DNA from 2 places in the Saccharopolyspora sp. ASAGF58 genome. Region 1 is predicted to be linked to the other one. Evidence: riboswitches for the same ligand, from Rfam matches in the RefSeq annotation. Region 1 holds a riboswitch; the other holds the start of a gene.
What was found. Region 1 has a riboswitch for glycine ahead of gcvP (aminomethyl-transferring glycine dehydrogenase). Riboswitches for the same ligand answer to the same signal wherever they lie in the genome.
Positions count from the first base shown of each region.

Region 2: linked by a shared signal. The riboswitch ahead of gcvT (glycine cleavage system aminomethyltransferase GcvT) and the one ahead of gcvP (aminomethyl-transferring glycine dehydrogenase) in region 1 are both predicted to bind glycine.

Region 1 is NZ_CP040605.1:7,631,599-7,645,979, forward strand. Features, by position in the region: gene FDZ84_RS35780 (energy-coupling factor ABC transporter permease) at 1-537, opposite strand, end outside; gene FDZ84_RS35785 (HesB/YadR/YfhF-family protein) at 714-983, opposite strand; gene gcvP (aminomethyl-transferring glycine dehydrogenase) at 1,147-4,041, opposite strand; glycine riboswitch at 4,215-4,316, opposite strand; gene FDZ84_RS35795 (MerR family transcriptional regulator) at 4,404-4,976, opposite strand; gene FDZ84_RS35800 (bifunctional nuclease family protein) at 5,217-5,693, opposite strand; gene garA (glycogen accumulation regulator GarA) at 6,085-6,564, opposite strand; gene gcvH (glycine cleavage system protein GcvH) at 6,698-7,081, opposite strand; gene FDZ84_RS35815 (CDP-alcohol phosphatidyltransferase family protein) at 7,283-7,996, opposite strand; gene FDZ84_RS35820 (hypothetical protein) at 8,168-8,428, opposite strand; gene FDZ84_RS35825 (propionyl-CoA synthetase) at 8,757-10,661, shown strand; gene FDZ84_RS35830 (beta-N-acetylhexosaminidase) at 10,800-12,386, shown strand; gene FDZ84_RS35835 (hypothetical protein) at 12,350-12,637, opposite strand; gene FDZ84_RS35840 (isochorismatase family protein) at 12,661-12,897, opposite strand; gene FDZ84_RS35845 (hypothetical protein) at 12,879-13,169, opposite strand; gene FDZ84_RS35850 (carboxyl transferase domain-containing protein) at 13,219-14,381, opposite strand, start outside.
Region 2 is NZ_CP040605.1:855,957-870,337, reverse strand. Features, by position in the region: gene pyk (pyruvate kinase) at 1-1,220, shown strand, start outside; gene tesB (acyl-CoA thioesterase II) at 1,291-2,229, shown strand; gene FDZ84_RS03790 (Lrp/AsnC family transcriptional regulator) at 2,230-2,742, opposite strand; gene FDZ84_RS03785 (LysE family translocator) at 2,834-3,442, shown strand; gene dacB (D-alanyl-D-alanine carboxypeptidase/D-alanyl-D-alanine-endopeptidase) at 3,556-5,136, shown strand; gene FDZ84_RS03775 (DedA family protein) at 5,258-5,929, shown strand; gene FDZ84_RS03770 (HNH endonuclease signature motif containing protein) at 6,801-8,153, shown strand; gene FDZ84_RS03765 (amino acid permease) at 8,214-9,596, opposite strand; gene glyA (serine hydroxymethyltransferase) at 9,767-11,047, opposite strand; gene gcvT (glycine cleavage system aminomethyltransferase GcvT) at 11,073-12,176, opposite strand; glycine riboswitch at 12,292-12,393, opposite strand; glycine riboswitch at 12,394-12,502, opposite strand; gene FDZ84_RS03750 (acyl-CoA dehydrogenase family protein) at 12,703-13,881, shown strand; gene FDZ84_RS03745 (hypothetical protein) at 14,013-14,168, shown strand; gene FDZ84_RS03740 (CopG family transcriptional regulator) at 14,299-14,381, shown strand, end outside.

The DNA of each region.
Region 1 (14,381 bases):
CACCGCGAGCGCAGCGGTGCCCGTGCCGTAACCGGCGGCGCCGCCGAGCGCGTACTCGATGACGAAGCCGCCGGAGGCGGCGACGGTGTTCACCCAGGCCGCGACGAAGGCAGTCACCAGCAACCCGGGGCGGCTGCGCAGCGCGAGGCGGCGCAGCGCGAGCGCGACGAGGTAGCCGACGGCGGTGCCGATCAGCGCCATGTTGGTGATGTTCGCGCCCAGCATGGTCAGCCCGCCGTCGGCGAACAGCAGCGCCTGCACCACGAGCACGATCGCCACGCACAGCGCGCCGACCCACGGCCCGGCCAAGATCGCCGCCAGCGCCCCGCCGAGCAGGTGCCCGCTGACGCCGGGCAGCACCGGGAAGTTGATCATCTGCGCGGCGAAGACGAACGCGGCCACCAGCCCGGCCATCGGCGCCGTCCGGTCGTCCAGGTCGGCCCGCGCCTTGGCCAGCGCGACCGCCAGCCCGGCGATCGCCACGACCGCGAACAGCAGCGCCGTCTGCGCGTTCAGCAGCCCGTCACTCATGTGCATGGCGAGCGTGGTGGTCTGCACGACGCATTCCCTCCCAACCTGAGCAGTTGCGCATCGAGAGTAGTTGCCGCAATACCGCTATCACCAGTACCTGGCAGGAGTCCTAGGTCGCAGTTCGGCGCAAAAAACCGTCGACCCGGGCAAAACACCCGAGCCGACGGTTCAAGTCCCTTCGGTCAGTCGCGAACGGCCAGCGCCAGTTCCCCGTTGGCGTCCTGCTCGGCGTCCAACACCTTGTCGCCGAGCAACGTCGCGACCTGCGATTCGAGGAACACCCGCACGCCGGATTCCTCGATCACCTCGTCGCCGGCCTGCGGTTGGTCGGCGATCGACGCCTGCAGGCCCTGCTCGGCCGGCGCGATGCGCAGGCCGGAACCTTCCGGAGAGTCGCCGCCGACGAGGACGAGCTTGATGACCTCCGCCGCGCTCTCACTGATGGTGAGCATTGCTCCACTTCCTCTCGGAGCCGGTCAGATGACCGGGCCACCGTGTCACCCCGCCCACACCGCACGCAAACCGAACCCGGCCGGGCGTGTCGCACCCACCCCGAACGCGGAAGCGCCCCCGGCCGCAACGGCGGACCGGAGGCGCTTCCCAACGGACGTCCCCTCACGACTGGTAGGCGTCCAGGGGCGGGCAGGAGCAGACTAGGTTGCGGTCGCCGCGGGCCCCATCGATGCGGCGCACCGGCGGCCACACCTTCACCACATCGGTGCCCAGCGGGTAGGCCGCCTCCTCGCGGGAGTATGCGTGGTCCCAGTCCTTCGCCAGCGAGGCCGCCGTGTGCGGGGCGCCCACCAGCGGGTTGTCGTCGGCCGGCCACTGCCCGGCGACGACCTTGTCGATCTCCGCGCGGATGGCGATCATCGCCTCGCAGAAGCGGTCCAGCTCCGCCAGGTTCTCGCTCTCGGTCGGCTCGACCATCAGCGTCCCGGCCACCGGGAAAGACATCGTCGGCGCGTGGATGCCGTAGTCGGCGAGCCGCTTGGCGACGTCGTCGACGGTGATTCCGCTGGTCTTGCTGATCTGCCGCAGGTCAAGGATGCACTCGTGCGCCACGAAGCCGCCCTTGCCGGTGTAGAGCACCGGGAAGTAGGTGTTCAGGCGGCGGGCGACGTAGTTGGCGGCGGCCACCGCGGTCAGCGTCGCGCGGCGCAGGCCGTCGGCACCCATCATCCGCACGTACGCCCAGGAGATCGGCAGGATCGAGGCGCTGCCCCACGGCGCGGCGCTGATCGGGCCGACGCCGGAGACCGGTCCGGCCGCGGGCTGCATCGGATGGTTCGGCAGGAACGGCGCCAGGTGCTCGCGCACGCCGATCGGGCCGACGCCCGGCCCGCCACCGCCGTGCGGGATGCAGAACGTCTTGTGCAGGTTCAGGTGCGAGACGTCGGAACCGAACTTGCCCATCCGCGCCAAGCCGATCAGGGCGTTGAGGTTCGCCCCGTCGACGTACACCTGGCCGCCCGCGTCGTGCACCAGGCCGCACACCTCGCGCACGGTGTCCTCGTACACGCCGTGCGTGGACGGGTAGGTGATCATGATCGCGGCGAGGATGTCGGCGTGCTCGGTGACCAGCTCGCGCAGGTGCTCCAGCTCGATGTTTCCGGTGTCGTCGCAGCGGACCACGATCACCCGCATCCCGGCCATCACTGCGCTGGCGGCGTTAGTGCCGTGCGCGCTCGCCGGGATCAGGCACAGGTCCCGGTCGGCGGCACCACGGCTGCGGTGGTAGGCGCGAATCGCCAGCAGCCCGGCGAACTCGCCCTGACTACCGGCGTTCGGCTGCAGGCTCACCGCGTCGTAGCCGGTGACCTCCGCCAGCCAGGTCTCCAGGTCCTTGACGATCGACAGCAGCCCCTCGGCGTCCTGCGCGGGCGCGAACGGGTGCAGCGAACCGAACTCCGGCCAGGTGATCGGCTCCATCTCGGCCGTCGCGTTGAGCTTCATGGTGCACGAGCCCAGCGGGATCATGCTGCGGTCCAGCGCGATGTCCTTGTCCGACAGCTGCCGCAGGTAGCGCAGCAGCGAGGTCTCGGAGCGGTGGGTGTGGAACACCGGGTGCGTCAGGTATTCCGAGGTGCGCTCCAGCGCCACGGGCAGCGCGTCCGGCGTCTCGATGTCGAGTTCGTCGGCGTCGCCGACGGTGACGCCGAAGGCCTGCCACACCGCCGCCAGATGCGCCCGCGTGGTGGTCTCGTCGCAGCTGATCCCGACGTGGTCGGCGTCCACCCGGCGCAGGTTGATGCCGCCCCGGCGGGCCGTGGCGACAACGTCGTCGGCCTTGCCCGGCACCCTCGCGACGACGGTGTCGAAGAACTCCCGGTGCAGCACCTCGACCCCGCCGCGGCGCAGCTGCTCGGCGAGCACGGCGGCCATCCGGTGCGCGCGGGTCGCGATGGACCGCAGCCCGGCGGGGCCGTGGTACACGGCATACATCGACGCCACGACGGCCAGCAGGACCTGCGCGGTGCAGATGTTGCTGGTGGCCTTCTCGCGGCGGATGTGCTGTTCGCGGGTCTGCAGCGCCAGCCGGTAGGCCTGGTTGCCGTCGGCGTCGACGCTCACGCCGACCAACCGGCCCGGCAGCTGCCGTTCGAGTCCCTTGGCCACGGCCATGAATCCGGCGTGCGGGCCGCCGAAGCCCATCGGCACCCCGAATCGCTGGGTGCTGCCGACCACCACGTCCGCGCCGATCTCGCCGGGCGAGCGCAGCAGCGTCAACGCCAGCAGGTCGGCCGCGACGACGACCTTGGCGCCGCGCCGGTGCACCTCGGCGATGATCTGCTCCTGGTCGCGCACCGCGCCGGAGGCACCCGGGTAGGACAGCAGCGCGCCGAAGAACTCGTCCTCCGGCAGCGCCTGCGCGCCGGCGGACAGGTCGGCAACGACGATCTCGATGCCCAGCGGCTCCGCGCGGGTCTCGATCACCGCGATGGTCTGCGGCAGCGTGTCGGCGTCCACCACGAACCGCGGCGACTTCAACCGGCCCGCGCGGCGCACCAGCGTCATGCCCTCGGCCGCCGCGGTGGACTCGTCGAGCATCGACGCGTTGGCCACCGGCACCCCGGCCAGGTCGGCCACCATCGTCTGGAAGTTCAGCAGCGCTTCGAGCCGACCCTGCGAGATCTCCGGCTGGTACGGGGTGTAAGCGGTGTACCAGGCCGGGCTCTCCAGCACGTTGCGCAGGATCACCGGCGGCGTGACCGTGCCGTAGTAGCCCAGCCCGATCATCTCGGCGTGCGGGCGACAGCGGCGCGCGAGCTCGCGCAGCTCGGCCAGCGCCTCGGACTCGGTGGCCGGCTCGGGCAGCGCCAGCTGCAGGTCGCCTTCCCGGATGGTGTCCGGCACGGCGTTCTGACCCAGCTCCTCCAACGAGCCGACGCCGATCACGTCGAGCATGCGGGCAAGCTCCGCCGGCATCGGCCCGACGTGCCGGTCGGCGAACGGCGTTCCGTGCTCCAGGGCGGCCAGTGGAATGCGATCGTGCGTCACGTCGGTCATCGCCAAACCTCAATTGTCGCGGCGGGCAAAGGGCGGCAGAACAGCCGGAACTGCCTGCTCTCCCCCTCTGTCACTGTCCGCGAAGCGAACGCCTGAGAGCTTCACCCGGGAACCGGGCTTGCACCGTCGGCGGGATGCACCACAGCCGTGGTGCATCCTCTTTCCAGAGGCATCTCGCCCGTGCGGTCCAGGTGGCCTGAGAGGTTGGCGGGGAGGTTTGCTCCTTCGGCGCCGACCACGGCCGAAGCCGGGCCGGACTCTCCCGCACGGGGTCGGCGATGTGCCGCAGCTTACCCGACCAGGGGATCGAGCGGACCCGTGATGTCACCGGCCGCACACCACCCGGCCGGGGCCCGCCGCGATCAGCCCGTTTCAGCCTGCCGGTCGCGCCGGCGGCGGGACAACTCGTCGTCGACCAGCGGCACGAGCTCGCCCCCGTCGGCCCGCTCGGCCGGGAAGTCGTGGATGGTGCCGCTGATCTCGCGCATCGCGCCGCTGACGGCGATGCCGAACACCCCTTGGCCACCCTGCAGCAGGTCGACCACCTCCTCGGCAGAGGTGCACTCGTAGACCGTCGTCCCGTCGCTGAACAGCGTGAGCCGGGCCAGGTCCTGCACTCCTCGGTTGCGCAGGTGGTCCACCGCGACCCGGATGTTGTGCAGCGAAACCCCGGTGTCCAGCAGTCGCTTGACCACCTTGAGCACCAGGATGTCCTTGAACGAGTAGAGGCGCTGCGAGCCGGAGCCGGCGGCGCTGCGGATGGACGGGCCGACCAGCTTGGTGCGCGCCCAGTAGTCCAACTGGCGGTAGGTGATGCCGGCGATCTGGCAGGCGGCCGGGCCCCGGTAGCCGACCAGCTCGTCCGGCAGTGCGGCGTCGGGGAACAGCTCGCCCTGCTCCGCGGCAGCCTCCCGGTTGGGCGCTTCCTCGACCACGCCTGCCTCCCCTCGTCCGGCACGAAGCCGACGACGACGATCACCAGCTCCCGGACCGTCGCGATCCGGGGCCGCGAACACCGCCCAGCGGCCGAATCACACCGGGGCAATTCGCGTAAGTTCGACGGTATGCCTGCCCCGCGGGGAGGTCAACGCGACGCGCGGGCACCCGGACGACCCGGCCCCCGCCCGCAGCGCGCGGACGGGGGCCGGGAGGTCTCGTCGGGTCGATCGGCAGGCTCAGGTGTCCGCGCCGCGGAAGTCCTCCGGCGACACGGAGTCGAGGAACTCGCGGAACTTCTCGACCTCGTCCTCCTGCTCGTCCGGGATGATCAGCCCGGCCTCGTCCAGCACCGATTCGTCGGCGTGGATCGGCACCCCGATGCGCAGCGCCAGCGCCACCGAGTCGCTCGGCCGCGCCGAGACCCGCACATCCCCGTCGAACACCAGCTCGGCGAAGAAGGTGCCGTCCTGGAGATCGGTGATCCGCACCTGTTCAAGGTCGCGTCCCAGGGCCCCAATGACGTCCTTCAGCAGGTCGTGGGTCAGGGGTCTCTGCGGCCGCACACCCTGCTGCTCGAGTGCGATGGCGGTCGCCTCGACCGAGCCGATCCAGATCGGCAGGTAACGCTCGCCGTGCGCCTCGCGCAACAGCAGAATCGGCTGGTTTGCTGGTAGTTCAACTCGCACGCCGACGACGCGCATCTCGCTGCTCATCGTCACATCGCCTCCTCCAGCGCGCCGAAGCGTGACATCCCCGTCGAGGATCGCGCACCGACGCCTCCGACGCTACCCGCGTTGCGGCGGACACGCCCATCCCTTAGCGGTCTGGTCGACCACCGAATTCGCGGCCTTCCTGCCGGTGCATCTGGCCCGAACCACTGGCTGAGCTCCTTATCGAGCATTACCAGCACGATACACCGCCCACCGCCCCGTTGGGCCGGTGGAAAGAGGACCGCTGCAACGTGGAAACCGGTTGAGACGTCGGGAAATTCCCCGTGCGAGGATGCAGTTGATCTCGGCTGCGCAGTACCTTGACGCGCTAGCGGGGCGACGCCGCTTCGGCGTCGCCCCGCTGGCGGGTCGACAAGTCGTTCCCAGGGCGTCCTCAGCGGGCGCCTGGGCCCCCATCGATCGGACCAGTAAGGAACACCAGGCGGAACTTCCCGATCTGCACCTCGTCACCGTTGGCGAGCACCGAGGTGTCCACCGGTTCCCGGTTGACGTAGGTGCCGTTCAGGCTGCCGACGTCTACGACCACGAAGTCGTTGCCCTCGCGCCGGAACTCGGCGTGCCGACGGGAAACCGTGACGTCGTCGAGGAAGATGTCGCTGTCGGGGTGTCGTCCCGCGCTGGTGGTCTCCCGGTCCAGCAGGAATCGCGACCCCGCGTTGGGGCCGCGCTTCACCACCAGCAGGGCGGACCCTGCGGGCAGCGCATCGACCCCGGATGCGGATGCGGATGCGGCGGCGGGCTCCGGGGACGCACTCTCGGTGCTTTCCGGCTCCGAGAGGAAGGGCCTGAAGACCGAGGTGGTCTCCGGTGACTGCTCCGGCGGAACATCGCCGTGCCCGGGGAATTGGCTCACCTGAGCTCTCCTCTACGCGGATAGATCGTGCCAAGTATGTACCCAACGTACAGTGCAGGTACAAGCACGGAACGCGGGACTCCCGACATTTTCCTACCGGCCCCCGACAGTCCGACGATCTTGCCTGGTCGGATCAGGATTCGGTCAGCTTCTGGTAGGCCTGGGCGTCGAGCAGGGCGTCCAGCTGGGCCGGGTCGGCGAGCTTGAGCTCGACCATCCAGCCGCCCCCCAGCGGTGCCGAATTGACCAGCTCCGGTTCGTCTTCCAGCTGCTCGTTGCGGGCCATCACCTCGCCGCTCACCGGGGCGTAGATCTCGGAGACGCTCTTGGTCGACTCGACCTCGCCCATCGACTCGCCAGAGGTGACCTGCTGGCCGGGTTCCGGCAGCTGCACGAACACCACGTCGCCCAGCTGCTGCTGGGCGTATTCGGTGATCCCGATGCGCACCGTGTCGTCGCCGGTGCGCTGAACCCATTCGTGCTCTTCGGTGTACTTGATCTCGTCCGGGGCCGCCACGTGGTCCCGCCTTCCTGGTCCGCTGGTGCTGTGGATCACCGGCCACGAGGTTCACGTGATCGGCTCGGCGAGCGTATTCACCACGCGGCACAGGCCGCAAGGCGACTCTCGAGCCCATGCCGCACCCATGCCGCACCAAGGGCACCTCTTGCCGATTTGCTCAACGGGAGGTGCCCTTCGCGCGGGACGACCGAGCGGTGCTCAGACCGGTTTGGCGCGGGCCTGATGGACCGCCGCCACCACCTGCCCGAGGTAGAGGATGCCGGCCCACAGGTAGAGCGCGCCGCCCCAGCAGGTGAAGGCGTAGGCGATCGGGCGCACCACATCGGACAGCGGGAAGTCCTCCTGCACCAGCAGCAACAGCGGGAACGCGTACATCAGGCAGAAGGTCGCGGCCTTGCCAAGGTAGTGCACGTCCGGCGGCTCGTAACCGTGCCATCGCAACGCCGGCAGGCACAGCGTGAGCACCACGTCGCGGATGACGAGCGCGGCGGCGACCCACCAGGGGACCACGTCGCGCAGCACGAAGGCGACCAGGGTGGCGACTATGTAGAGGCGATCGGCGGCCGGGTCGAGCAGTTCGCCGATGCGGCTGTACTGGTTGAGCCAGCGGGCGAGCTTACCGTCGAGCCAGTCGGTGATGCCGCTGATCACCAGCACCAGGAGCGCGAGCAGGTCGGCCTTGGGGCCGAGCAGCAGCCAGAGGAACACCGGCACGCCGGCCAGCCGGATCACGCTGAGCAGGTTCGGCAGCGTCCACCACGGATCGGCCCACACACCCGCGGCCGCCTCCCGGATCCGGGCTATGCCGGGATCGGGTCGTCCTGCTGCGGGTTCCTGGCCCGCCGGACCGGCGTTCATCCCGCCGTCTCCGCTCGTGGTGTTCTCCGTGGTGCGCTCAGCATCCTGCACCACGAGCCTCCCCTGAATGGTTGTGCGGCCTGCCCCCACTTCGGACGCAACTTGTGCATCCCGGCCAGATCAGGGTCTCACATTCCTCGCACAACACACTTGGCGGCCGGGCTCCCGCGAAGCCGGTCGATCGGGCTGCTCCGCGCGGCGGGAGCCGTCGGCCACCGGCGCGGCCTAGGCCTGCCTATGGCTCCAGCCGCGGCGGCGGAGATCCGCATCGGTGAGGAACCGCGCCCGGCCTCGGTCGTCGACACCCGCCCAGCGAGCCCCGGTGGACCCTTCGCGAACGTAGGAATGGCCACCGCTCCACACCACGCTGCACGGCGCGGTGGGCAGTTCGGCGGACGGGCTGCGTGCGGGTTCAACCCCGGCGGCAGCGGCCTCGGCGGACTGGGCGGCGAATGCCTGTGAAGACAGGGCCGGTTCCGTGCTCATCGTTGTAGCACCTCCGATTCGGTTGTCGGCGCGATGCGCCGTGGTGTTAGCCCGATCATCGACTTCGATTGATTGTGTTCGGCCGAGCACGCTCTGTCGCGCCGATCCGGCCACCCAGCGCCAAACGGACACGTTGTGTCGCCGAAGTGCATCCGGATATCCGAACGGCGCTCAGCGCGACCGAAGTCCGGTCACCGCTCGTCCGATCATCCGTGTTTCGGTTGTGACAAAAGCGTTTCGCACTTCGCTGCGGGTGACCCTGGCGCTACTCCGCGTTGTGCGGTAGGACCACAGGCGACATCGCGGCGGGAGCGGGAGGAATGTGGTCATGGGTGCGTATGCCGAGGCCTACCGGCGGAGCCTGGCCGAACCGGAGGGCTTCTGGCTCGACGCGGCGGCCGCGATCGAGTGGGAGCAGGCACCCTCGCGTGCCTTGGACGCCACCGGGGATCCGTTCTTCCGGTGGTTTCCCGACGGCGTCCTCAACACCTGCTTCAACGCGCTGGACCGGCACGTCCGCGATGGCCGCGGCGAGCAGACGGCGCTGATCTGGGATTCGGCGATGACCGGCGAGGTGCGCCGCTGGACCTACCGGGAGCTGCTGGACCGGGTGGCGCTGTTCGCCGGGGCGTTGCGGGCGCAGGGCGCCGAGCCGGGCGATCGCGTCGTGATCTACCTGCCGATGATCTCCGAGGCCGTCGTGGCGATGCTGGCCTGCGCGCGTATCGGGGCGGTGCATTCGGTGGTCTTCGGCGGCTTCGCGCCGAAGGAGTTGGCGGCGCGCATCGACGACGCCCGCCCGACGCTGATCGTCGCGGCGTCGTGCGGCCTGGAGCCGAACCGGATCGTCGAGTACAAGCCGATCGTCGACGAAGCGCTGCGGATGACCGAGCACCAGCCGAAGCGGGTGATCGTGTTCCAGCGCGAGCAGGCCCTCGCCGAACTCGGCGAGCGCGACGTGGACTGGCAGGACGCGCTGGCGCAGGCCGAACCGGCCGATTGCGTGCCGGTGAAGGCCACCGATCCGCTGTACGTGCTCTACACCTCGGGCACCACCGGGCGCCCGAAGGGCGTGGTGCGCGACAACGGCGGGCACGCGGTCGCCCTGCGCTGGTCGATGGCCAACATCTACGACATCGGGCCGGGTGACGTCTTCTGGGCCGCCTCGGACGTCGGCTGGGTGGTCGGCCACTCCTACATCGTCTACGCGCCGCTGCTGACCGGGGCGACGACCGTGGTCTACGAGGGCAAACCGGTGGGCACGCCGGACGCAGGTGCGTTCTGGCGGGTCATCGCCGACCACCGCGTCAAGGCGTTGTTCACCGCGCCGACCGCGTTCCGGGCGATCAAGCGGATGGACCCGGACGCGGAGCTGCTGGCCGCCCACGACACCACGAGCCTGCAGACGCTGTTCCTGGCCGGCGAGCGGCTGGACCCGGAGACCTACCACTGGGCATCGAAGCGGCTCGGCGTGCCGGTGGTCGACCACTGGTGGCAGACCGAGACGGGCTGGCCGATCTGCGCGAACCTGCGCGGGCTGGAGCCGATGCCGGTCAAGCCGGGGTCGCCGACAGTGCCCGTGCCCGGCTACGACGTCGTGGTGCTCGACCAGGCCGGGCAGCCGCTGCCTCCGGAGACCGACGGTGCGATCTGCATCAAGCTGCCGCTGCCGCCAGGCACGCTGCCGACGCTGTGGGGCGCCGACGAGCGGTTCCACGAGTCCTACCTGTCGCGCTACCCCGGCTACTACCTCACCGGCGACAACGGCTACATCGACGCCGACGGCTACCTGTTCGTGATGGGCCGCACCGACGACGTGATCAACGTCGCCGGGCACCGGTTGTCGACCGGCTCGATGGAGGCGGTGCTCGCGGAGCATCCGGCGGTCGCCGAGTGCGCGGTGATCGGGGTGCACGACTCGCTGAAGGGACAGGTGCCGCGCGGGTTCGTGGTGCTGAAGTCCGGTGTGGACATCGCCGAAGAGACGCTGCGCGACGAGCTGGTCGCGGCGGTTCGGGCGCAGATCGGGCCGGTGGCGGCGTTCCGGGACGTGGCGGTGGTGGACGGGCTGCCCAAGACCCGCTCCGGGAAGATCCTGCGCAAGTCGATGCGCGAGATCGCCGATACCGGCGACACCAAGGTGCCCTCCACCATCGAGGACCCGGGGGTGCTGGACAAGCTGCGGCCCGCGCTTCGCGGCGAGGGGGGCCCAACTGTTGGGGGAGCTGGGTAAATATGTTTCGTTTCGGGTTGGCATGGTTTGCCGCGAAGGAACCTGGCAGGTAGGCCCGATACGCCCAGTTGGAGGCTGTCCGTTCCAAATTTGGTCTATACCTTTATGGGGCCGTTCCCCGATCATGGAGCGAGACACATGACCAGACCGCCCCTACCGACGGTTCGCAAGGCAGCGCTCGCCGTCGTGGCGGGTGCGCTGCTCACCGGTGGGCTCGTAGCTCCCGTCGGCGGCGCACCAGCCGTGGAGAACACCGCGATGGAAAACATCATCCCCGCCCCCGAGTCGGTGCAGCCGGCCCCCGGAACCACCTTCGAACTGACCGGGCAGACCTCGGTCAAAGCCGCCGGCGAAGCCGCCGAGGCCGGCGAGTACCTGGCCGGAATCCTGCGCCCGGCCACCGGATTCCCGGTGCCGGTCGACCAGCGCGCGCTCGGCTCCGGCGACATCTCGCTGGCGCTCGACGGATCGCCTGAGCTCGGCGCGGCCGGGTATCGACTGCAGGCGGCCGACGACAACATCGGCATACACGCGACCAGTGTCGAGGGCCTGTTCAACGGCGTGCAGACGCTGCGCCAGCTGCTGCCCGCCGCGATCGAGAGCCCGACCGAGCAGCCCGGGCCATGGACCGTGCCCGGCGGCGAGATCGTCGACAAGCCGAGGTTCGAGCACCGGGCCACAATGCTCGACGTCGCGCGGCACTTCTTCACCGTGGACCAGATCAAGCTCTACATCGACCAGGTCGCCCGCTACAAGATCAACTGGTTGCACTTGCACCTCACCGACGACCAGGGCTGGCGGATCCAGATCAACAGCTGGCCGCGGCTGACCGAGCACGGCGGCAGCACCGAGGTCGGCGGCGGCCCTGGCGGGTACTACACGCAGGAGGACTACGCGGAGATCGTCGAGTACGCCGCGTCCCGGCACATCACCGTCGTGCCGGAGATCGACATGCCCGGCCACACCAACGCCGCGCTCGCTTCCTACCCCGAGTTCAACTGCGACGGCGTCGCGCCGCCGCTGTACACCGGGATCGAGGTCGGCTTCAGCTCGTTCTGCGTGGACAAAGAGATCACCTACCAGTTCGTCGAAGACGTCGTCCGGGAGATCGCGGCGATCACCCCCGGGCCGTACCTGCACATCGGCGGCGACGAGGCGCACTCGACCACCGACGAGGACTACAAGCAGTTCTTCGAGCGGGTGATCCCGCTGCCCGCCAAGTACGGCAAGACCGCGCTGGGCTGGCACGAGTACGGCAAGGCGGCTCCGGAGGGCGACGCGGTGCTGCAGTACTGGGGCACCACCGACTTCGACCCGCTGCTCACCGATGCGGTCGCCCGGGGCAACAAGATCCTGGCCTCGCCGGCGAATAAGTCCTATTTGGACCAGAAGTACGACGAGAACACCGAGCTGGGCCTGCACTGGGCGGGTTACATCGAGGTCGCCGACGCCTACGGCTGGGATCCGGGCAGCTACCTGAAGGGCGTGCCGGAGGAGTCGATCCTCGGCGTGGAGGCACCGCTGTGGTCGGAAACCCTGGAGAACTCGGACCACATCGAGTTCATGGCCTTCCCCCGGCTACCGGCCATCGCCGAACTCGGCTGGTCTCCCAAGTCCGCCCAGAACTGGGAGTCCTTCAGCCAACGCCTGGCCACCCACGCCCCGCGACTGGCGGCATCGGGCATCGACTACCACCGATCCCCCCAAATCCCCTGGCAAGACTGAGTCGTTGAACAGGTGAGGGGCACCCTTGGGGTCGAGGACCGCCCACCACTCCGCCAGGGTCGGGCGCTCGGCGAGTCGGCGAAGGTGATCTGGGCGCCCAGGCGGCGCCACTTCTCCACCAGCGACATGATCCGCACCCAATCCAGGTCCCAGTCGATGAGGTTCTCCTCGTCGGTCAGTTCAGCCGGTTCCTCGTAAAGCAGCTCGGCAACCTGCGCCCGCACGTCTTCCAGTGTCAACGTCTGCGACATCCCCACGCTCTCCCCGGAACTCGTCAAGCCACTTCGGAGCCGTGCAGCACCAGCGGCCGCCCCAGCGCCGCCGAGGTGTCCACCACGGCGCACCGCTTGGCCGCGTAGTCCAGCGCCATCCGGTGCTCCGCCAACGAGAAGTCCGCGACGGCGTCGGCGGCCACGAACGCCTGGATGTCATGCTGGAACGCCTCGGCCGCGGTCATCAGGCAGCCGATGTGGGCGCAGGGCCCGGTGGTGGTCAGCTGGTCGAGCGCCACCTGACACCCCGGACGATCACCACCCACATCATCACTGCGCGAAATCGCCATCCGGCATGCGCGGCGAACGCCGATTTCGCGCGAAAACGCCAACCAGCAAGCACGGCGAACGCCGATTTCGCGCGAAAACGCCAACCAGCAAGCACGGCGAACGCCGATTTCGCGCGAAAACGCCAACCAGCAAGCACGGCGAACGCCGATTTCGCGCGAAAACGCCAACCAGCAAGCACGGCGAACGCCGATTTCGCGCGAAAACGCCAACCAGCAAGCACGGCGAACGCCGATTTCGCGCGAAAACGCGGCCCCTTCGACGCGGGCGGGTCAGCGCGCGATGCCCTGGACGAAGCCCAGGTCCAGGAGATCCTGCGGGCGCAGGCGCAGGCGTCCGGCGAGTTCCGGCACTTCGGCCGGGTCGTGCTTGAGGATCGCGGCGCTGGATTCCGGTGCTATCACGGCGAAGTACGCATCCGAGGTGATCCAGGTCCGCTCCGGGGCCGCCAGCGCCAGGGCACCGCCCGAGCCGCCCTCGCCGACGACCAGCGTGGTGACCGGCACCTGCGCGTCGGCGACCGCGGCGAAGACCTCCGCGATGGCCGGCCCGATGGCGCCGCGTTCGGCCGCCGCGTCGTTGGCCGCGCCCGGGGTGTCGACCAGCGTCAGCACGGGGATGCCGAGCTGGTCGGCGAGCCGAATCAGCCGGGCCGCGGTGCGGAACCCGGCCGGGGTGTTCGCGGTTCCCGTCTGGGCGGCGAAGGCGATGGTGCGCCCGTTGTGGTCGCCGAATCCGCAGATCATCCCCTCGTCGTAGCCACCGGCCCGGTCGCCGCTGATCTCGAAGCGCCGGGCGAGGTAGGCGTCCAGGTAGGCCCGGGCGCGCGGACGGTCGGCCGAGCGCGCCCGCTGCACCGCGTCCCAGCCGGTCGCGGGCAGGTCGCCTGCGGTCAGCGCGGCCGGGACCGGGGCGGGTTCAGCCGGCCAGACCAGCTGCTGCGGGTGCAGCAGCGACAACAGGTCCGCCAGCACGCGGGGCAGTTCGGCATCGTCGACGACCCGGTCGACCTGGCCGTCGGCAAGCTTGCCCTCGGCGTGGAACGCCTCGCCGTTATCCGCCGCGCTGCGCACCCGGCTGCCACCGAAGGCGACCGCCGCGCCGGACGTCGCCAGCACGACGTCGGCCGCCGCCGCCAGCGCTACCCACATGCCGCCGGTGGTCGGGTTGCGCAGCACCGCGACGTGCGGGATCCGGTCCTTGCGGGTCAGCAGGCAGGCCCGCGCGATCTCCTGCAACTGGCGCAGGGCGCAGATCCCCTCCTGCATGCGACTGCCGCCCGAAGCCACCAGCGAGATCACCGGCAGCCGGAGCTCCCGGGCCTGTTCGAAAGCCGCCACGATGCGCGCCCCGGACGCCTCCCCGACCGAGCCGCCGAGGAAGGCGAAGTCGAAGGCGACGAGCACCGCCTGCCGCGACCCGACCCAACCCCGCC
Region 2 (14,381 bases), 1.3 Mb from region 1:
TGCAGGGGCCGAAGATCCGCCTCGGCAAGTTCGCCGCCGGGCCGGTCGAGTGGCGAACCGGCGACATCGTGCGCATCACGGTCGACGACGTCCAGGGCACCCACGACCGGGTGTCCACCACGTACCAGGGCCTCGCCAGCGATGCCAAGGTCGGCGACCGGTTGCTGGTCGACGACGGCAAGGTGGGGCTGATCGTCACCGGCGTCGAGGATAACGACGTCATCTGCGAGGTGACGGAGGGTGGTCCGGTCTCGGATCACAAGGGAATTTCCTTGCCTGGCATGGATGTTTCGGTGCCAGCACTGTCCGAAAAGGACATCGAGGACCTGGAGTTCGCGCTCGAGCTGGGCGTGGACTTCATCGCGCTGTCCTTCGTCCGCAGCCCGGCCGACATCGATCTGGTGCACCAGGTGATGGACCGGGTCGGCCGCCGCATCCCGGTGATCGCGAAGCTGGAGAAGCCGGAGGCCGTCGACAACCTGGAGGCCATCGTGCTGGCCTTCGACGGCGTCATGGTCGCCCGCGGTGACCTCGGCGTCGAGTTGCCGCTCGAGCACGTGCCGCTGGTGCAGAAGAAGGCGATCCGGATCGCGCGGGAGAACGCGAAGCCGGTCATCGTCGCGACCCAGATGCTGGACTCCATGATCAACAACTCGCGTCCGACGCGGGCGGAGACCTCCGACGTCGCCAACGCGGTGCTCGACGGCACCGACGCGGTGATGCTCTCCGGCGAGACCAGCGTCGGCCGCTACCCGGTCGAGACAGTGCAGACGATGGCGCGCATCGTCGAAGCGGTCGAGGCGGGATCGACGGCACCGCCGCCGCTGAGCCACGTCCCGCGCACCAAGCGCGGCGTCATCTCCTACGCGGCGCGCGACATCGGCGAACGCCTCAACGCCAAGGCGCTGGTCGCCTTCACGCAGTCCGGCGACACCGTGCGCCGGTTGGCCCGGTTGCACACCAGGCTGCCGCTGCTGGCGTTCACCCCCGAGGAATCCGTGCGGAGTCAGCTCGCTCTCACTTGGGGGACGGAGACGTTCTTGGTCCCTAAGGTGGACACCACGGACCAGATGGTGCGGCAGGTGGACCAGGCGATGCTGTCGATCGGCCGGTCGCAGCGCGGCGATATGGTCGTCGTCGTCGCGGGCTCGCCGCCCGGCACGGTCGGTTCCACCAACCTCATCCGCGTGCACCGGCTGGGCGAGGAAGACCACGTCTGATCCGCATTCTCGGACGGGAGCCACCCGGCGCTCCCGTCCGGCAAACCAGCGTACTACTCCGAGGAGAGCAGTGACCGAAGCTGCCCGAGCCGCTGCGGCCGATCCCGCGGGAACCCGCCTGCAGGGCGAGGTCCTGCGCGACGTCAACGGCATGCCGCACGGCCAACCGGTGCTCGACAGCCTGGTCGCGCTGCTCGACCTCGAACGCATCGAGGAGAACATCTTCCGCGGCGTCAGCCCGGCCTCCTCGCCGGTCCGCGTGTTCGGTGGCCAGGTCGCAGGCCAGGCACTGGTCGCCGCCGGTCGCACCGTGCCGCCGGAGCGGCGGGTGCACTCGCTGCACGCCTACTTCATCCGGCCCGGCGACCCGAGCATCCCGATCGTCTACGAGGTCGACCGCACCCGCGACGGCCGGTCGTTCACCACCCGCCGCGTGGTCGCCGTGCAGCGCGGCAAGACGATCTTCTCGCTGTCCGCGTCCTTCCAGGTGGACGAGGACGGCATCGACCACGCCGAGCCGATGCCCGAGGTGCCGGACCCCGAGACGCTGCCGACCTTCGGCGAGCAGATCGGTCCGATGATCGAGAAGCTCGGGCGCGCCCAGCCGAGGCCGATCGACGTGCGCTACGTGACGGAGCCGCCGTGGGTCAGCCGCGACCGCGGCCCGCGCGAGGCCCGCAGCCAGGTGTGGATGCGCGGCGACGGCGTGCTGCCCGACGACGACCTGCTGCACGTGTGCATCGCGGCGTTCGCCTCCGACATGACACTGCTCGACGCGGTGCTGGCGCGGCACGGCGTGTACTGGGGCCTGGACAAGGTCAACGGCGCGAGCCTGGACCACGCGATGTGGTTCCACCGGCGCTTCCGTGCCGACGAGTGGCTGCTCTACGACTGCGCTTCGCCCAGCGCCTCCGGCGCTCGCGGCCTGGCCACCGGCCGGTTCTTCTCCCGCGACGGCCAACTCGTCGCCACCGTCGTGCAGGAAGGCCTGCTCCGGGTAACCGACTGATCACGCCTGGCCGGACCGGCGGCGGCGCTTCGGGCGCAGGTGCCGCGGCGGCGTCAAGGCTCGGGTGTGCAGCTGCTCCAGCACGATCGAGCTGGTGAAATGCCGGACCTCGGTGCGGGACGCGAGCTTGTCCACCAGGAACTCCTGCAGGTGTTTGGTGTCGGCGACCGCCACGTGCAGCAGGAAGTCGGCCTGCCCGCTGACGTGCAGCAGGGAGCGGGTTTCCGGCTGCGCCATCACGAATTCCCGGAACATGTCGACGACTTCGCGGGTGTGCGGGCGGACGTTGATCGCCACCACCGCCTCCAGCGCCAGCCCCGTCGCGGCGGGGTTGACGTCGGTGTGCGACCCGGTGATCACGCCCTGTTCCCGCAACCTCCGAACCCGTTGCAGGCAGCTGGACGCCGCCAACCCGACCCGCTCGGCGAGGACCCGATTCGGCAAGGTCGCGTCGTTCTGCAATTCCTCCAGGATCCGCCAGTCCACCGAATCGAGTTCTACAGATTCCTGCACAACCGAACATGCTACGGCGTGACTGGCGTGACGGCGAACGAACATCGAAGATTTCGGTATCCCACCGCTGATCCGATTCGAAGGAGCCGTCGTGCACATCGCCTGGGGGTCGTTCCTGCTGGCGCTGCTGGTGATCGTCCTGGTACCGGGGCCCGACTTCGTGCTGGTGACCCGCAACGCCGCGAACGGCGCGCGCTGGGGCTGGCTCGCGGCGGCCGGTGTGACCTGCGGGCTGCTGCTGCACGCGACGGCGGCGACCGCGGGGCTGTCCGCGCTGGTCGTGACCGTGCCCGCGGCGCTGCTGGTGGTGAAGGTGATCGGCGTCGCCTACCTGGCCTGGATGGGCCTGCAGATCCTGCGGAAGTCCGGCGTGGTGCCGGCGGGACCCGAGGCCGACGTGCCGCGCTCCGGCGGCGCGGTCTTCCTGCGCGGGCTGCTGACCGACGTGCTCAACCCCAAGGTCATGCTGACCTTCCTGACGCTGCTGCCGCAGGCCATGGACCCGGCGGCGGACCCGGTGACGCAGGCCGCGCTGCTCAGCGGCGTCGCGGTGTCCGCGTTCGCGGCGTGGTGGCTGGCTGTGGTGCCCTCGGTGCGCTGGCTGTCCGCTTTCCTGGCGGATCCGCGTCGCCGCAAGGCCTTCGAGCGGTGCTGCGGCGGGGCACTCCTAGCCATGGCGACCGCGATCGCCGTGGGCTGAGGCCCGTTTCGGCGGGACCGCGTTTCGGCACCGTCCGTGTAAATCCGTTGACCGTCCGTGACGACCGTGCCTACGCTGCATGATCTGGTCGGGCGAGCCGAGGGAGCTGCGCGATGCGTCGACGGTGGGGAGTGGCGTTCGGACTTGCAGTGGCCCTGGAGGCATCGGTCGTCCTCGTGGCGCCGTCCGGTGCTGCGCCCAGCGGGCCGGACGCGCTCCGCATCGACCTCGACAACATCCTCGCCGACCAGCGGCTGAACGGCTCGCACGCCGGCGTAGTGGTGCGCGACCCGGCCACCGACGAGGTGCTCTACAGCCGGCAGGCGGCGGACCGCGCGACTCCGGCGTCGAACGCGAAGCTGCTCACCTCTGCCGCGGCTCTGGAAGCCCTGGGGCCGGAATACCGGTTCCGGACCGATGTGGTGACCGATGCTCCGCAGCTGGGTCCGGTGCTCAGCGGCGATCTCTACTTGCGCGGAACCGGTGACCCGACGCTGCTCGCGGCCGACTACGACCGGCTCGCGGAACAGGTCGTGGCGTCCGGGATCCGGCTGGTGCGCGGGAGGTTGCTGACCGACTCCAGCTGGTTCGACGACGTGCCGCTGGGCACGGGCTGGGCCTGGGACGACGAGCCGTACTACTACGCCGCCCGGGTCTCGGCGCTGACGGTGGCGCCGAACACCGATTTCGACGCCGGAACCGTGATCGTGCGGGTCAGCCCGACCGCCGAAGGCCGGCCCGCAGCGGTGCGACTGGAACCGGCGACCGGGGTGGTGCAGATCGACAACCGGACCACCACCTCGGCCGCGGCTGGCGAACCCGATGTGACCGTGGCGCGCGAGCACGGCGGTTCCCGGGTGGTCGTGAGCGGGACCGTCCCGGTCGGCGCGCAGCCGTTCGAGGACTTCACCACGGTTCCGGACCCCGCCGGGTACGCCGCGGACGTCTTCGCGCGTGCACTGGCCGCGCACGGCGTGACGATCCGGGGAGTGGGGAAGGGCACCGTGCCGACTGGTGGGCGGGAGCTCGCTTCGCGGCAGTCGATCCCGCTGCGCGAAATCCTCGTGCCGTTCCTGAAGCTGAGCAACAACGGGCACGCGGAAGTCCTGGTGAAGGCGATGGGGCGGGAGATTCGTGGTGACGGCAGCTGGTCGGCCGGGCTCGAAGTGCTGACCAGCAAGCTGAGCGGTCTGGGCGTCGACCCTGCGGTACTGCGCATGGTGGACGGCTCGGGACTGTCCACGATGGACCAAGTGACGCCGGAACAGCTGACGGTGCTGCTGGACAACGCTCGCGAGCGGGCCTGGTTCCGGCCCTGGTACGACGCGCTGCCGGTGGCCGGGGTTGCGGACCGCATGGTCGGGGGAACGCTCCGCAACCGGATGGCTGGAACCGCGGCCGAGAACAACGTGCACGCCAAGACCGGCTCACTGACCGGAGTCACGTCGCTGTCCGGTTACGTCACCACCGCAAACGGCCGCGAACTGGTCTTCTCGGTGGTGTTCAACGACTTCCTCACGAGCTCGCCGAAGGACCTGGCAGACGCGATCGCGGTCCGGCTGGCCGAGTACAACGGCGCCGACGACCAGCCGCGCGGCCGGGTGCACGTGCCGCAGTCGCACACGCACATCGACGATCCGGGCACGCGGGTGGACGAAAGCGCCCTCGAATGCTCGTGGGTGAAGGCCTGCTGACCCTGAGGGGCGGTGTGGGCCCGGTCTCAGGTGAGGCTAAGGGACATTCCGGAGACCGGGGTGCGGTTACGCCGGTAGCGTGAAGGCGTCCAGCCAGCACGCGAGCGTAGGAGCCCGCCCCGTGACCTTCATCAGCGACATTCTGGCAGTCGTCGCAGGCTTGCCGAAGCCGCTATTGGTACTGGTGACCGGGGCATTGGTGCTCGGCGAATGCACCATCGGGCTCGGCTTCCTGGTGCCCGGGGAGAGCGGTTTGCTGGTCGCCTCCGCCGCGGTGACCGATGTGGAGTTCTTCAGCGTGCTGGCTTCGGTTGTCGCGGTTTGCGCGGCTGTTGGCGACAACATCGGGTTCTGGTTGGGGCGTCGGTATCGGCTGAAGATGCGCGAGACCAAGGTTGTGCGCAAGCTTGGTCAGCAGCATTGGGATCGGGCCGGGACGTTGTTGTGCCGGTGGGGTATCGGGGCCGTTCTGGTGGCCCGGTTCCTGCCCGTGGTCCGGACCTTGATGCCCGCTGCAGCCGGGGCCAGCGGGATGTCCTACGGGCGGTTCTTCGTCTCGTCGTTGGCAGGGGCTGTTGCTTGGTCCGCGTCGCACGTGAGCATCGGATGGGCCGCCGGGGCTTCGGCCAAGTACATCGAGGAGATGTTGGGGCGGGCCAGTTGGGTTTTGATCGTGCTCGTCGTGGCCGTTGGGGTTGGGGTTTGGTTGCTTCGGCGGAACCGGGCGCGGCGGGCCGTTGTCGAGGAGGAGCGCGCCGGCGGTGAGCTGGCGGACGTTGAGTCCGCGGCTTGAGAGTCGTTGGTGAGGGGCGTTCGAGGTTGGGGGTGTCTCTTTCTTTTGGGGTGAGGGCCCCGGTTTGGCGGGGGTTGGGGTTGGCTGGTTTGGCGGGGGTTGGGCGGGGTTGGGGTTGGCCGGTTTGCTGGGGGGTTGGGTTGGCCGGTTTGCTGGGGGGTTGGGCGGGGTTGGGGTGGGCGGTTCGGTGGGGGGTTGGGGCTTTTGGGGTTCTGTTGTGGGTGGCCATCCCCGTGTCGGTGGAGTGTGGGGGCTGCGGGCCGGAGGTCAAGCCCGGCCTTCGGCCGCCCCTTCGGGGGTGAACGGCTTGACATCCGTCCCGCAGCCCCTGTTTCGGCTTTGTGTCACGGGGATGGCCAGGAGTGGTCTGGCGGGGTAGGGCTTTGCGTTGCGGGGTGGCGGAGTACTGGGGGTGGGGTGGGGGTGGTGGTGATCGCTGCATTCCGAGGTGGCCCGTGCGTGGTTTTTGGGGCTGTAGCGCTTGAAATCGCTCACGATGCTCTTGCGGGTGCCGGGTGCCGGGTGCCGGGTGCCGGGTGTGGGGTGCGGAGTGCGGAGTGTGGGGTTCGGGGTTCGTCTCGGTCGGGCATTCGCCTTGGGGTGTGGGTGGTGGTGATCGCTGCGTTCCGAGGTGGCCCGTGCGTGGTTTTCGGGGCTATAGCGCATGAAATCGCTCACGACACTCGTGCTGGTGGTGTGGTGGTGGTGGGGTGTCGCCTTCGGCGTGCCCTGGTTTTCGGTGCTGTGTCGTGGTTTCCGGTGGTTTCGCTTCCGTGGGTTGGGTTTTTGGGTTTCGGGCCGGGTGTTTCACCTGATCAAGCGACCATAAAAGGCGTGCGAACTGGTGTGCTAATGCGGGAGAATACTTGGTATGACACCGCTGTTGAACACCCAGGATCCGGCCGTCGGCACCGCTGGTGCCCGGTCGGCGGTGTCGTGCACGGATGCCGAACTCGCCGCCCGTATCCGTGAACTGGAGGAGGGGATGCGGGTGTTGATGATGGAGCAGTTGCTGTGCATCGCCGAAGCCGACCACCGGGGTGTGTATGCCGAGTTGGGGTTCCGGTCGGCGCAGGTGTGGTTGCAGGGGCTGCTCAACATCGATGCGCGTGATGCGCAAACCCGCGTCAAGGTCGCCCGCAATGTTGAAGACCGGCAGAGCTTGTATGGCGAGGTCATGCCCGCCGACCTACCCGAGACCGCCGCGGCTTTGGCCGAGGGTGCGATCGGGTTGGAGCACGCGCGCGTGATCGTGGACGGGGTCCGTCGCCTGCCGGAGTATGCGCGCTGTCATCAGGTCGGTGAGGTCGAATCGACCCTCGCCGCCTACGCGCGGATGATGACGCCTCGTGAGCTGGAGAAACTCGCCGAGCGCATCCGCTACCTGCTGGACCAGGACGGCGCCTACGACGACGAGGAAGACCAGCACGAGTCACGGGAGCTGCACTACACCGTTGCCCGGGACGGGATGACGGTCATCAAAGCCCGTCTCGACCGCGAGGCCGGGGCGAAGTTCGCAGCGCTGATGCAGCCCCTGGCCGCTCCCCGTCCGGAGGTGGAGGGGGAGAAGGACCCGCGCACGGTGGGGCAGCGCAACGCCGACGGGTTCGCCGCGATCCTGGACCTGGCGCTGGATCATGACGGGGTTCCGCGCACGGGTGGGCAGCGCCCGCACCTGACCATCTCTATCGATTTCGAGGATTTGAAGAAGGGGATCGGGTTCGTCGCCGCCGAGACCGGTATGCCCGGGACCCTCAACACCGAACGGACCATCACCGCCGAGAACGCCCGACGGATCGCCTGCGATGCCGAGGTGTTGCCGATGGTCCTCGACGGGGACGGGCTCCCGCTGGACGTGGGCCGGGCGAAGCGGACCGCGCCCGCCCAGATCCGCGCGGCGTTGCTGCAGCGGGACGGGGTGTGCGCGTTCCCGGGGTGCGACCGGCCGCCGGGAACCCCGGAAGCACACCACCTCGCCCACTGGGCCGACGGTGGAACCACCGAGCTGAGCAACATGGTGATGCTCTGCGGTCACCACCACCGGACCCTGCACAACCAGCGATGGGAAATCACCATGCGCGGTGGGCGACCCGCGTTCATCCCACCACCCACAGTGGACCCCAAGCGAACACCACGACCAGGCGGCAGGGCACTACCCACCCAACACCGCGAGTACCTCCGGGACCTCATCCCCGCACCACGGGGCCCGGCGGGCGATTCGTGACGCTCAGATTGGGGTGGTGGCGCGTTGGGTTCATGCGACTCCAGGCCATGACCCGGTTCGTCAACTGCGCGTGACTTCGCTCCGCGGCTGCTTGTTGCGCGCGGCCAGGTAGCCGATCACCAACGCGATCGCGAGCACGGGTGTGATGTACAGCGCGATGCGCGTTTCGGCGTCGAAGGCCAGCAGGACCACGACGAACGCGAGGAAGGCCAGCACCACGTAGTTCGAGTACGGTGCGAGCGGCATCCGGAACGGTGCGGCCTGGAGTTCGCCGCGGGCGACCTTGCGCCGGTAGCCCAGGTGCGCGATCAAGATCATCGCCCAGGTGAAGATGGCACCGGCGGTGCTGGCGCTGGTGATGTAGGTGAACGCCTGCTCCGGCACGAAGTAGTTGAGCACCACGCCGATCAGCATCGCGCCGAACGTGACGCCGATGGCCCGTGAGGGCACCGCCCGGCCGCTGAGCACCCCCACCGAGCGCGGCGCCTGGCTGTCCTCGGAGAGCGTGCGCAGCATCCGCGCGGTGGAGTAGATGCCGCTGTTGCACGACGACAGCGCCGCGGTGGTGACCACGAAGTTGATCACACCGGCCGCCGCCGGGATACCGATCAGGGTGAACGCTTGCACGAACGGGCTACCGCTGGTCGGGAACTGGAACCACGGGACCAGCGCGGTCAGCGCGGTCAGCGCGCCCACGTAGAAGATCAGGATCCGCCACATCACCGAGTTGATCGCCCGCGGCAGCACCTTCTGCGGGTTCTTGCTCTCGCTGGCGGTCTGGCCGACCATCTCGACGCCGACGAAGGCGAACATGACGATCTGGAACGCCAGCAGCGACGAGGCCATGCCGTTGGGGAACAGCCCGCCGTGGGACCAGATGTTGCTCAGCGCCGCGGTGTCGCCGAGGTCGCTGAAGCCGAACACCAGGATCGCCGCGGCCAGCACGATCAGCCCGATGATGGCCAGCACCTTGATGAGGGCGAACCAGAACTCGAACTCGCCGAAGAGCTTCACCGCGATCAGGTTCACCCCGCTGAGCACGATCAGTGCTCCCAGCGCGGGGATCCACTGCGGGATCGTCGGGAACCAGAATTGGAAGTACTTGCCGACAGCGGTGATCTCGGCCATGCCGGTGACGATCCACACCAGCCAGTAGCCCCAGCCGACCGCGAACTTCGCCCACGGGCCGACGAATTCGCCCGCGTACTCCGCGAACGACCCGCTGACCGGTCGGTACATCAACAGCTCGCCGAGCGCCCGCATCACGAAGAAGATCATCAGCCCGGCGATGGCGTAGATCAGGATCAGGCCGGGGCCGACCTGGTGCAGGGCCTTGCCTGAACCCAGGAACAGGCCGACCCCGATCGCCCCGCCGATCGCGATCATGTTGATGTGCCGGGGACTCAGATCCTTCCGGTACTCCTCGGCCACTGGTTGGCTCATCGAAGTGGACTCCTTACTCGCCAGCGTGTTTCGCCGAAACTGCGCAGATAATCCGGCATCCGGCGAGGGCCCGCAAGGGGGGTTGAACCAGTTGGAATACGGCCTTTTCCCGTTCCAGCATGGTCCACTTAGGATCGAAAACAGGTTCTTCTCCTGGCAAAGCCTTCCGATCAGAGGTTCGGGTAGAGGGGGTGTTTGGCGGCGAGGGCTTCGACGCGGGCCCGGAGCTTGCCGCTGGCGGCTTCGTCGAAGCCGGGCTTGAGTGCCTCGGCGATGATGTCGGCGACCTCGGTGAAGTCGTCCTTGCCGAAGCCGCGGGTCGCCAGGGCCGGGGTGCCGATGCGCAGGCCGGAGGTCACCATCGGCGGCCGCGGGTCGTTGGGCACCGCGTTGCGGTTGACCGTGATGCCGATCTCGTGCAGCCGGTCCTCGGCCTGCTTGCCGTCTAGCTCGGAGTCGCGCAGGTCCACCAGCACCAGGTGCACGTCGGTGCCGCCGGAGACCAGCTGCACACCGGCCTTGGCGGCGTCGTCGGCCAGCAGCCGCTCGGCCAGGATCTGCGCGCCCTCCACGGTGCGGCGCTGCCGGTCGGCGAACTCCTCACCGGCGGCGATCTTGAACGCCACCGCTTTGCCGGCGATCACGTGCTCCAGCGGCCCGCCCTGCTGGCCGGGGAACACCGCAGAGTTGAACTTCTTGGTGAACTCCGAGTCCGAGGACAGGATCACGCCACCGCGCGGGCCGCCCAGGGTCTTGTGCGTGGTGGTGGTGACGACGTGCGCGTGCGGCACCGGGTTCGGGTGCAGCCCGGCGGCCACCAGACCGGCGAAGTGCGCCATGTCGACCATCAGGTACGCGCCGACCTCGTCGGCGATCTCGCGGAACCGCTTGAAGTCCAGCTGCCGCGGGTACGCCGACCAGCCGGCGATGATCAGCTGCGGCTTGTTCTCCCGCGCCAGCCGGGCGACCTCGTCCATGTCCACGCGGTGGTCGTCGGCGCGCACGTGGTAGGGCACCACGTTGTAGAGCTTGCCGGAGAAGTTGATCCGCATGCCGTGCGTGAGGTGACCGCCGTGGGCCAGGTCCAGGCCCATGATCGTGTCGCCGGGCTTGAGCAGCGCGAACATCGCCGCCGCGTTGGCCTGCGCCCCGGAGTGCGGCTGCACGTTGGCGTAGGAGGCCCCGAAGAGCTCCTTGACGCGGTCGATGGCCAGCTGCTCGACGACGTCGACGTGCTCGCAGCCACCGTAGTAGCGGCGCCCCGGGTAGCCCTCGGCGTACTTGTTGGTCAGCACCGAGCCCTGCGCCTCCAGGACCGCCTGTGGTGCGAAGTTCTCCGAAGCGATCATCTCCAGCGTGGTCTGCTGGCGGTTGAGCTCGGCGCCGACCGCCGCCGCCACCTCGGGATCCACCGCGGCCAGCTGGTCATTGAACAGGTCCGGTGTCGACATGGTGTTGCCTCCTGGTTCGATCTCGTCAGGCATTGCGGCGGTAGAACGGCAGCTCGACGACCTGCACCGCGACGTTGTTGCCGCGGATGTCGACCTGCAGTTGGGTGCCGGGTTCGCTGTGGTCGCGGTCGACGTAGGCCATGCCGATCGGGTGGCCAAGGGTCGGCGACGGGGCACCGCTGGTCACGACGCCGATCTCGGCGCCGTCGGCGTCCAGCACGCGGTAGCCGTGCCGGGGCGCCCGGCGCTGGTCGGTGCTCAGCCCGACCAGCGTGCGCTCGGTGGGCTTCTCCGCGGCGGCGGCCAGCGCGTCCTTGCCGACGAAGTCGCCGGGCTTGTCCAGCTTGACCACCCGGCCGAGGCTGGCTTGGAAGGGCGTGAGGTCGGCGGACAGCTCGTTGCCGTACAGCGGCATGCCCGCCTCCAGCCGCAGCGTGTCGCGGCAGGACAACCCGGCAGGCTGCAGGCCGTGCTGCGCGCCGGACTCGGTCAGCGCCTGCCAGACGGCCTCCGCGTCGCCGGGCGCGGTGAACAGCTCGAAGCCGTCTTCGCCGGTGTAGCCGGTACGCGCCAGCAGCACGTCCTTGCCTGCGACCTGGCTGCGGCAGCCCGCGTAGTACTTGACCTCGGCGAGGTCGGTGTCGGTCAGCGGGGCGAGGATGGCGACCGCGTTCGGGCCCTGCACGGCGATCAGCGCGTAGTCGTCGGAGACGTCCTGGTGCTCGGCGTCGAAGCCGCCGAGCCGCTCGGCCAGTTCGGCCGAGACCACGGCGGCGTTCGCCGCGTTGGCTACCACCAGGAACTCCTGCTCGCCGAGCCGGTAGACGATCAGGTCGTCCAGCACGCCGCCGGTGGCGTTGCAGATCATCGTGTAGCGGGCGCGGCCGGGCTTGATCGCGGAGGCGTTGGCGACCAGCGCGTAGTCCAGCGCCTCGGCGGCCTGCGGGCCGCTGATCCGGATCTCACCCATGTGGGTTAGGTCGAACAGGCCGGCGCTGTTGCGCACCGCGTTGTGCTCGGCGGTGTCGCCGGAGTAGCGCAGCGGCATCCGCCAACCGGCGAACTCGGTGAATGTCGCCCCGAGGGCTTCGTGTACTCGGTGCAAGGGCGTCTGTCGTGGCGACGACATGGTGCGACTCCTCCTGGTGGGCGCCGGTCGGCAGTCGAGGGCCGGTCAGCTCACTGCGCCCAACCTTATCGGGGACACCTCGACCCCGACCTGCGCGGGCTTGCGCTGGTCGGGCGGTCTCCCCGGAGTCATTGGCCTGAGAGTTTCGCCACCCCGCGAGGGGCGGCTTGCACCGTGGGCGAGAAGCGCGTTGCTCCTGCTTTTCTCCGTGTTCGCCTGGTGCCGTGCGGTGCCGGTGCCTGAGAGTTTGCTGGGGAGTATTGCTCCTTCGGCGCTCCGGTGTCCCGAGGTTGCTCGGGGGCCGGAGTCTCTCCCGCACGACGTCATCGGCGCGGTATTCGGTTGTGCGAACGCCGACGCTACGAACTGAACGTGACCGGAGTCAACCCGGGCGGGTCGACAAGTGGTTGTAAAGCGACGCCTTGCGCACGCCTAGCGCTGCGGCCAGGCGCCGCATGGACAGCGCTTGGAGGCTGCCCAAAACTAACGGCGTTAGCCACGTGCCTGTACCAAAGGGGATCCGGCGATGGTCGACTTCTCGCTTTCCGACACAGAGCGCGACATCCGCGACTGGGTGCGCAACTTCGTCCGGCGCGAGCTGGTGCCGCTGGAGCCCGAGGTGCTGCGGCGCGAGCGGGCCGGAGAACGCGGCCTGACCAAGGACGAGCAGCGGGAACTGCAGGACAAGGCGAAGCGGGCCGGGTTCTGGGGCGTGCAGACGCCCGAGGAGTACGGCGGCATGGGCCTGTCGGCGGTGATGACGGCGCTCATCGAGGTCGAGCTCGGCCGCACGTTCGTGCCGTTCCGCTTCGGCGGCTACGCCGACAACATCCTGTACTACGCCAACGACGAGCAGAAGGAGCGTTACCTGCTCCCGACGATCGAGGGCACCCGCAAGTCGTGCTTCGCGATCACCGAGCCGGGCGCCGGCTCGGACGCCAAGAACCTGCGCACCAACGCCGTGAAGGACGGCGACGAGTGGGTGATCAACGGCGAGAAGACGTTCATCACCGGCGGCATCGACGCCGACTTCGTGATGGTCTTCGCCGTCACGGACAAGGAGAAGGGCGCCAACGGCGGGGTCACTTGCTTCCTGGCCGACCGGGACGCGGGCTGGAAGTCCGAGCCGATCGACATCATGGGCCCGTGGGAGCGGCAGCCCGCCGCGCTGGTGTTCGACAACGTGCGCGTTCCGGAGCGCAACGTGCTCGGCGAGGTCGGCCACGGCTTCAAGCTCGCCATGCAGTGGATCGGCCGCGGCCGCTACCTGCTGCCCGCGAGCGCCCTCGGCGCCTGCGAACGGCTCGTCGAGATGGGCATGGAGTACGCCAAGACCCGCGAGACGTTCGGCAAGCCGATCGCCGAGCGCCAGGCCGTCCAGTGGATGATCGCCGACTCCGCCGTGGAGATCGAGGCGCTGCGCTGGCTGGTGCTGCAGGCAGCCTGGCAGGTGGACCAGGGCATGGATTCCCGGCACGCGCAGTCGGTGGCCAAGCTCTTCGGGGCCACCCGCGCCAACGAGATCGTCGACCGGGTGCTGCAGATGCACGGCGGCATGGGCTACACGAAGGAGCTGCCGGTCGAGCGCTGGTACCGCGACCTGCGGCTGCTGCGCATCTTCGAGGGCACCGACGAGATCCAGCGCCGCACCGTCGCCCGCAACCTCCTGAAGGGGCACGCGTCGATCAGCGGCGTGCTCGGCTGAACTCTGTTTCCGGGCTCGTTTTGCGCAGCGGTGCGGGATACGCCACGTCGGGGCTGTCCTCGCGAGAAGACCTCTGCCCGTTTTGTCGGTAGCCTGGTGACAGCCGTGACTCCGAACCGCCGGGAGCGACGATGTCTCTGTTCAAGAAGGTCGCCGACTTCGCCAGCAGCCCGCAGGGCCGCAAGGTGATCGACCAGGCCAAGAAGTACGCCACCGACCCGAAGAACAAGGAGAAGATCGACCAGGTCAAGAACAAGTTCTTCGGCAAGGGCGGCAAGGGCCACTGACCGAAAACCCTGACGAAGGCCCCCGGTGCCCGCTAATTAGAACCCAAGAACCCAAGGCGCCGGGGGCCTTCTCGTGCCCCAAGGGCATGTGGTATCAGCTGATACCACGCGATACCATTTCGGAATGGCCATGACTCTGCGGCTTAACGACGACGACAACGCGAAGCTCCGCGATGTAGCCGAGCGAGAGGGCCGGTCGATGCACGAGATCGC